Regions from separate parts of the Comamonas sp. MYb396 genome, predicted to be linked through region 1. Evidence: riboswitches for the same ligand, from Rfam matches in the RefSeq annotation. Region 1 holds a riboswitch; the other holds the start of a gene.
The links. Region 1 has a riboswitch for S-adenosylhomocysteine ahead of metH (methionine synthase). Riboswitches for the same ligand answer to the same signal wherever they lie in the genome.

Region 1 (3,412 bases):
CGGCGTGGCATTGGCGCGGGCCTGGGCCAGGGTCCACAGCGGGGTCTTTTTCTTGTTGGCGTGCTGGGTGCGCACCTTGTCGTAGTCGGCCTCCACCTCCTGCAGGTAGCGGTCCTTGTTCTCGCCCAGCAGGCTCTGGGCCACGCTCACGCTGCGCGAGGCATCGGGCACGTAAAGCACGGGGCCTTCGTACTTGGGAGCGATCTTCACGGCCGTGTGCACGCGCGAGCAGGTGGCGCCGCCAATCAGCAGCGGGATCTTCTTGACGCGGAAATAGTCGTCCTTGTGCATCTCGCCGGCCACATACTGCATCTCTTCGAGGCTGGGTGTGATCAGGCCCGACAGGCCAATGATGTCCGCGCCCTCGGCCTTGGCCCGGGCCAGGATCTCGTGGCAGGGCACCATCACGCCCATGTTGATGACCTCGAAGTTATTGCACTGCAGCACCACGGTGACGATGTTCTTGCCGATGTCATGCACATCGCCCTTGACGGTGGCGATGACGATCTTGCCCTTGCTCGAGACATCCATGCCCGCCGCTTCCTGCTGGCGCTTTTCCTCTTCGATATAGGGCACCAGATGGGCCACGGCCTGCTTCATCACGCGGGCCGACTTGACCACCTGGGGCAGGAACATCTTGCCGGCGCCAAACAGGTCGCCGACGATGTTCATGCCGTCCATCAGCGGGCCTTCGATCACATGCAGCGGGCGCCCGCCGCCTTGCACCACGATGGCCTGGTAGGCCTCTTCGGTGTCTTCGGTGATGAAGTCGGTGATGCCATGCACCAGCGCATGCGACAGGCGCTCGTTCACCGTCTTGGGGCTGTCGGGCGTGCCGCGCCATTCGAGCTTCTTGCTGTCGTCCTTGGCACCGCTCTTGGCGCTGTCGGCCACTTCGACCAGGCGCTCGCCGGCGTCGGGGCGGCGGTTGAGCACCACGTCTTCGACGCGCTCGCGCAGCACCGGCTCCAGGTCGTCATAGACGCCGACCATGCCGGCGTTGACGATGCCCATGTCCATGCCCGCCTGGATCGCGTGGTACAGGAACACGGTGTGGATCGCTTCGCGCACCGGGTCGTTGCCGCGGAACGAGAACGACACGTTGGACACGCCGCCGCTCACCTTGGCGCCGGGCAGGTTCTGCTTGATCCAGCGCGTGGCCTCGATGAAGTCCACGCCGTAGTTGTTGTGCTCTTCGATGCCGGTGGCCACGGCAAAGATGTTGGGGTCGAAGATGATGTCCTCGGGCGGAAAACCGACCTCGTCGACCAGGATGCGGTAGGCGCGCTCGCAGATCTCGATCTTGCGCTCGTAGGTATCGGCCTGGCCTTTTTCGTCAAAGGCCATGACCACGGCAGCGGCGCCATAGCGCTTGACCAGGCGCGCGTGTTTCTTGAATTCGTCCACGCCCTCCTTCATCGAGATGGAGTTGACGATGCCCTTGCCCTGGATGCAGCGCAGGCCCGCCTCGATCACCTCCCATTTGGAGCTGTCGACCATGATGGGCACGCGGGCGATATCGGGCTCGGAGGCGATCAGGTTCAGAAAACGCACCATCGCGGCCTTGCTGTCGAGCATGGCCTCGTCCATGTTGACATCGATCACCTGGGCGCCGTTTTCCACCTGCTGGCGCGCAACGGCCAGCGCCTCTTCGTACTGCTCGTTCAGGATCAGGCGCGCAAAGGCCTTGGAGCCCGTCACGTTGGTGCGTTCGCCCACGTTGACAAACAGGCTGTCCTCGCCAACAAACACGGGCTCCAGGCCCGACAGGCGCATGGGAGGAACGGAAACGGGGGCAGCAGACGCGGACATGGGGCTCACCTGTGAAAACCAGAAAACAGAGACAGAACAGGTGAGCGCCGTTGATGCGGGCCATGCCGTGCATGCCCGTCGACCTGCCCCAAGCCTGACAGGCCTGCGATGGGGTACCACCGGCCTGCTGCAGCGCTCCTTGGGACAAGGCCCTGCATTTTAAGCCAGGCCGGCCGCTGGAGCACAGGCAGGGGGACTTGTTCATAGCCGAAAACACCACTCACCGTTGTTGGTTATAGCCCTATTCAATCAGACGATGCTTCGGCATTCACCCATATTGCAGCGCTTTGCCGGCAAAAAACACCAACCCATAGTCAACACCGGCTTTCTGTTTTCAAACAGGTCCAGGCCTGCTCTTTGAGGAGAATTCCCTTGCATCTGAGTTTCAGTGCTTACTACACCCTGATCTTTGCCGTCCTCGTGCTCTTGCTGGGCAAGTGGCTGACGCGGCATATCCGCTTTCTGCGCGACTTCAATATCCCCGAGCCCGTCTCCGGCGGCCTGGTGGTGGCTGCCCTTATCTTTGCACTGCACCAGGCCACCGGCCTGACCCTGGCCTTTGCCACCGCGATGCAGACCAGCTTCATGCTGGTGTTCTTCTCGTCGATCGGGCTGAGCGCCAACTTTGCCAAGCTGCGTGAAGGCGGCATGGGCCTGGTGGTGTTTCTGGGCGTCATCGTCGCCTTTATCTTTGTGCAAAACGGTGTCGGCGTGGGCCTGGCCACCCTGCTGGGGCTGGATCCGCTCATTGGCCTGGTCGCGGGCTCGATCACCTTGCTGGGCGGCCACGGTACCGCTGGCGCCTGGGGCTCGGTGCTGGAGAACCAATACGGCCTGAGCGGCGCCACCGCGCTGGGCATTGCCTGCGCCACCTTTGGCCTGGTCATCGGCGGCCTGCTGGGCGGCCCCCTGGCCAAGCGCCTCATTACCCGCCATCAGCTGGCCCAGCCACGCACAATGATCGAAAAAGAAGTAAGCGACCACACCGAAAGCAACGACAGCAGCCAGGTCGCCAATTTCGAGACGCCCAATACCGCCCCGCGCCTGATCACTGCCGAGGCGGCCATCGAGACCCTGGCGCTGTTTGCCGGCTGCCTGGCCTTTGCCGAGTTCATGACCAGCGCCACCCAGGGCACGATGCTGCAGCTGCCCACCTTTGTCTGGGCGCTGGGCGGCGGCGTGGTGATCCGCAATGTGCTGGACTACGGCTTTGGCTTCAAGGTGTTTGACCGCGCCATCGACGTGTTTGGCAACGCCGGCCTGTCGATCTACCTGGCCATTGCGCTGCTGTCACTCAAGCTCTGGGAGCTGGCCGATCTGGCCGGGCCGCTGATGCTCATCCTGGCCGTGCAGACCGTGGCGCTGGCGCTGTTTGCCGTTTTCATCACCTTCCGCACCATGGGCCGCAACTACGATGCCGCCGTGCTGGCCGCCGGCCACTGCGGCTTTGGCATGGGCGCCACGCCCACGGCTGTGGCCAACATGCAGGCCATCACCAGCCAGTACGGGCCCTCGCACAAGGCCTTCTTGATCGTGCCGTTGGTGGGTGCGTTCTTTATCGACATCATCAATGCCTTTGTGCTGCAGCTGATGATTGCCT
Region 2 (3,412 bases), on a different contig from region 1:
GCGGTATCGGCCAGCAGCGCCTGCTGCAAGGGCTCGGCCAGTGCGAGCACGCCGTCAGCGGGCTGGCTCAGCGGGTCGATGACCAGGTTGCGCAGCTGCTCCTGGCGGGCATCGCCATCGAGCAGGCCCTGGGCGGCCAGGGCCGCCAGCAGCGCGCCGTGCTGATTGGGGGCGACACCGCGCAGCTGGATATTGGCGCGGCTGGTGAGCTCCAGCAGGCCGGCGCCATGCTCGCTGGCCAGCTCGGCCAAGCGCAGCGCCTGCGCGGCCGACAACCTGCCCAGCGGTGGGCGCACCCGCACCACCAGCCCATCGCCAGAAGCCATGGGCTGCCAGGCGCCAGGGCACCAGCCTTGGGTCTGTGGAAGGGGAGAGGGTGGGGTGGCAAACATGGAGCAGGCGGCAGCGCAGTCGCAATGCCGGGGTGCTGAAGTGTAGCGAAGTGCCCGCTTGCCGCCGGGCAGCAGGCGCAAACCACCCCGGTTTTTTGTCACAATCGGGCGCATGACGCTTGCTGCCCCCCGCATCCTCTTGGTGGACGATGATCCGCATATCCGCCGCTTTGTGCGTCTGGCCATGGAGGACGAAGGCTGGCAGGTCTTCGAGGCCGACAGCGCAAGGCGTGGCCTGATCGAGGCGGCCAGCCGCCAGCCCGATGCGCTGGTGCTGGACCTGGGCCTGCCCGATGCCGATGGCAAGACGCTGATCACCGAGCTGCGCGGCTGGAGCGGCCTGCCGGTGCTGGTGCTCTCGGCCCGCGACCAGGAGGACGAGAAAGTGGCGGCGCTCGATGCGGGCGCGGACGACTACCTGAGCAAACCCTTTGGCGTGCCCGAGCTGCTGGCGCGCCTGCGCGTGATGCTGCGCCGCAGCCAGCGCAGTGGCGGCGAGCAGCCCGGCAGCACGGTGCACTTTGGCGATGTGGAGGTGGACCTGGCCACGCACGAGGTGCGCCAGGCGGGCGCTGCCGTGCACCTGACGCCGATCGAGTTCCGGCTGCTGGCAGCGCTGATCGCCGGCCAGGGCCGGGTGCTGACGCATCGCCAGCTGTTGCTGCAGGTCTGGGGGCCGGAATACCTGGACCGGCCGCACTACCTGCGCGTGCACATGGCCAACCTGCGCCAGAAGATCGAGGCCGAGCCGGCCCAGCCCCGCCATCTGCTTACCGAGCTGCAAGTGGGCTACCGCCTGGTGGGGTTACAGGGCTGATGCCCTTATAATCGCACTCCATCCGAGGAGCGTTGCAACGTTTCCCAGTCTGGCCAGGCGCCAGACCACCCTGGGGCGTGAGGCTCGGATTTCATCTCGCAACGACGCTCACCCACGCTTTCTGTGCGGTGAGATGGTCCTTCCCTTCTTCCGCGGAACGTGGTTTTTCATTCAATTTTTGGAGAAAACCATGAACGCTGCTGTTCGCTTCAATCCCGCTGACTCCGCGATTACCGATATTTCCCTGGCCGCTTGGGGCCGAAAGGAAATCAAGATCGCCGAAACCGAAATGCCTGGCCTGATGGCCGTGCGTGAAGAGTTCGCCGCTGCCCAGCCCCTGAAGGGCGCGCGCATCACCGGCTCGCTGCACATGACCATCCAGACCGCTGTGCTGATCGAAACGCTGACGGCGCTGGGCGCCCAAGTGCGCTGGGCCTCGTGCAACATCTTCTCGACCCAGGACCACGCCGCTGCCGCCATCGCCGAGACCGGCGTGCCCGTGTACGCGATCAAGGGCGAGTCGCTCAAGGACTACTGGGACTACACCCACGCGATCTTTGAATTCGGCGCCAAGGGCACCGAAGGCGAAGGCCCGAACATGATCCTGGACGACGGCGGCGATGCCACCATGCTGATGCACCTGGGCAAGAAGGCCGAAAAGGACATCTCCGTGCTGGCCAACCCCGGCAGCGAAGAAGAGAAGATCGTGTTTGCCGCGATCAAGGCCAAGCTGGCCGTGGACGCGACCTGGTACAGCCGCAAGTCGGCCCAGATCATGGGCGTGACCGAAGAGACCACCACCGGCGTGCACCGCCTGAACGAAATGTCGGCCAACGGCTCGCTGCTGTTCCGCGCGATCAACGTCAACGACTCGGTGACCAAGTCCAAGTTCGACAACCTCTACGGCTGCCGCGAATCGCTGGTGGACGGCATCAAGCGCGCCACCGATGTGATGATCGCCGGCAAGGTGGCTGTGGTGGCTGGCTACGGTGACGTGGGCAAGGGCTGCGCCCAGGCGCTGACTGCGCTGCGCGCGCAAGTCTGGGTGACCGAAATCGACCCGATCAACGCCCTGCAAGCGGCGATGGAAGGCTACAAGGTTGTGACCATGGAGTACGCCGCTGACAAGTGCGACATCTTCGTGACCACCACCGGCAACAAGGACATCATCCGCCACGAGCACATGGTCGCGATGAAGGACGAGGCCATCGTCTGCAACATCGGTCACTTCGACAACGAAATCGATGTCGCATCGATCGAGAAGTACGAGTGGGAGGAGATCAAGCCGCAGGTCGACCACATCACCTTCCCCGATGGGAAGAAGATCATCCTGCTGGCCAAGGGCCGACTGGTGAACCTGGGTTGCGCCACCGGCCACCCCAGCTTTGTGATGTCCAACTCTTTTGCCAACCAGACGCTGGCGCAGATCGAGCTGTTCACCCGCCCCGACGCCTACGAAGTGGGCAAGGTCTATGTGCTGCCCAAGGTGCTGGACGAGAAGGTTGCACGCCTACACCTGAAGAAGGTGGGCGCCCAGCTGACCGAGCTGACCCAGGCGCAAGCGGACTACATCGGCGTGAAGAAGGAAGGCCCGTACAAGCCTGAAACCTACCGTTATTAAATGGAGCGGTAATCCCAGCGCCTGGTGACACCCTTGTGTGCCGCCAGGCGCTGCAGCCCTGTTGGGCATTTGTTGTGAAGACGGGCTGCTCCGCTTGGGCGGGCCAGCCGGTCGTTTTGATTGAAGGAACGCGCATGCGCGCAGATGTGTTTTTGGTGGAAACGGGCCTGGCGTCGACCCGCTCGCAGGCGCAGCGCCTGATTGCTGCGGGTGTGCAATGGCGCACCACCTCGCTGGCCCCCTGGATCAAGGTGGCCAAGAACGGGGACGAGATTCCAGCAGGCGCCGATGTGGAGCTGCTCGATGACTCGGAAGCCAAGTACATCTCGCGCGGCGGCTTGAAGCTCGAAGGCGCCTTGGCCGCGACGGGCCTGGTGGTCCGGGACCTGCGCTGCCTGGACGTGGGCCAGAGCACCGGGGGCTTTACCGACTGCCTGCTGCAGGCCGGCGCCCAGCAGGTGATCGGTGTCGATGTGGGCACGGGGCAACTGCACGAGCGCCTGCGCGCCGATGCGCGCGTGGTCTGTGTCGAGGGCTTCAATGCCCGCGCGCTGACGCCTGAGTCCTTGCAGGCGGCCTGCG

Region 2: it holds a riboswitch for S-adenosylhomocysteine, as region 1 does, so the genes downstream of both, ahcY (adenosylhomocysteinase) here and metH (methionine synthase) in region 1, are expected to answer to the same signal.

Annotation. Positions count from the first base shown of each region.
Region 1 is NZ_JBBGYU010000010.1:110,693-114,104, forward strand. Features, by position in the region: gene metH (methionine synthase) at 1-1,812, opposite strand, end outside; S-adenosyl-L-homocysteine riboswitch at 1,848-1,959, opposite strand; gene gltS (sodium/glutamate symporter) at 2,185-3,412, shown strand, end outside.
Region 2 is NZ_JBBGYU010000006.1:264,725-268,136, forward strand. Features, by position in the region: gene cobG (precorrin-3B synthase) at 1-392, opposite strand, end outside; gene WH265_RS15745 (response regulator) at 505-1,209, shown strand; S-adenosyl-L-homocysteine riboswitch at 1,228-1,326, shown strand; gene ahcY (adenosylhomocysteinase) at 1,400-2,830, shown strand; gene WH265_RS15755 (TlyA family RNA methyltransferase) at 2,965-3,412, shown strand, end outside.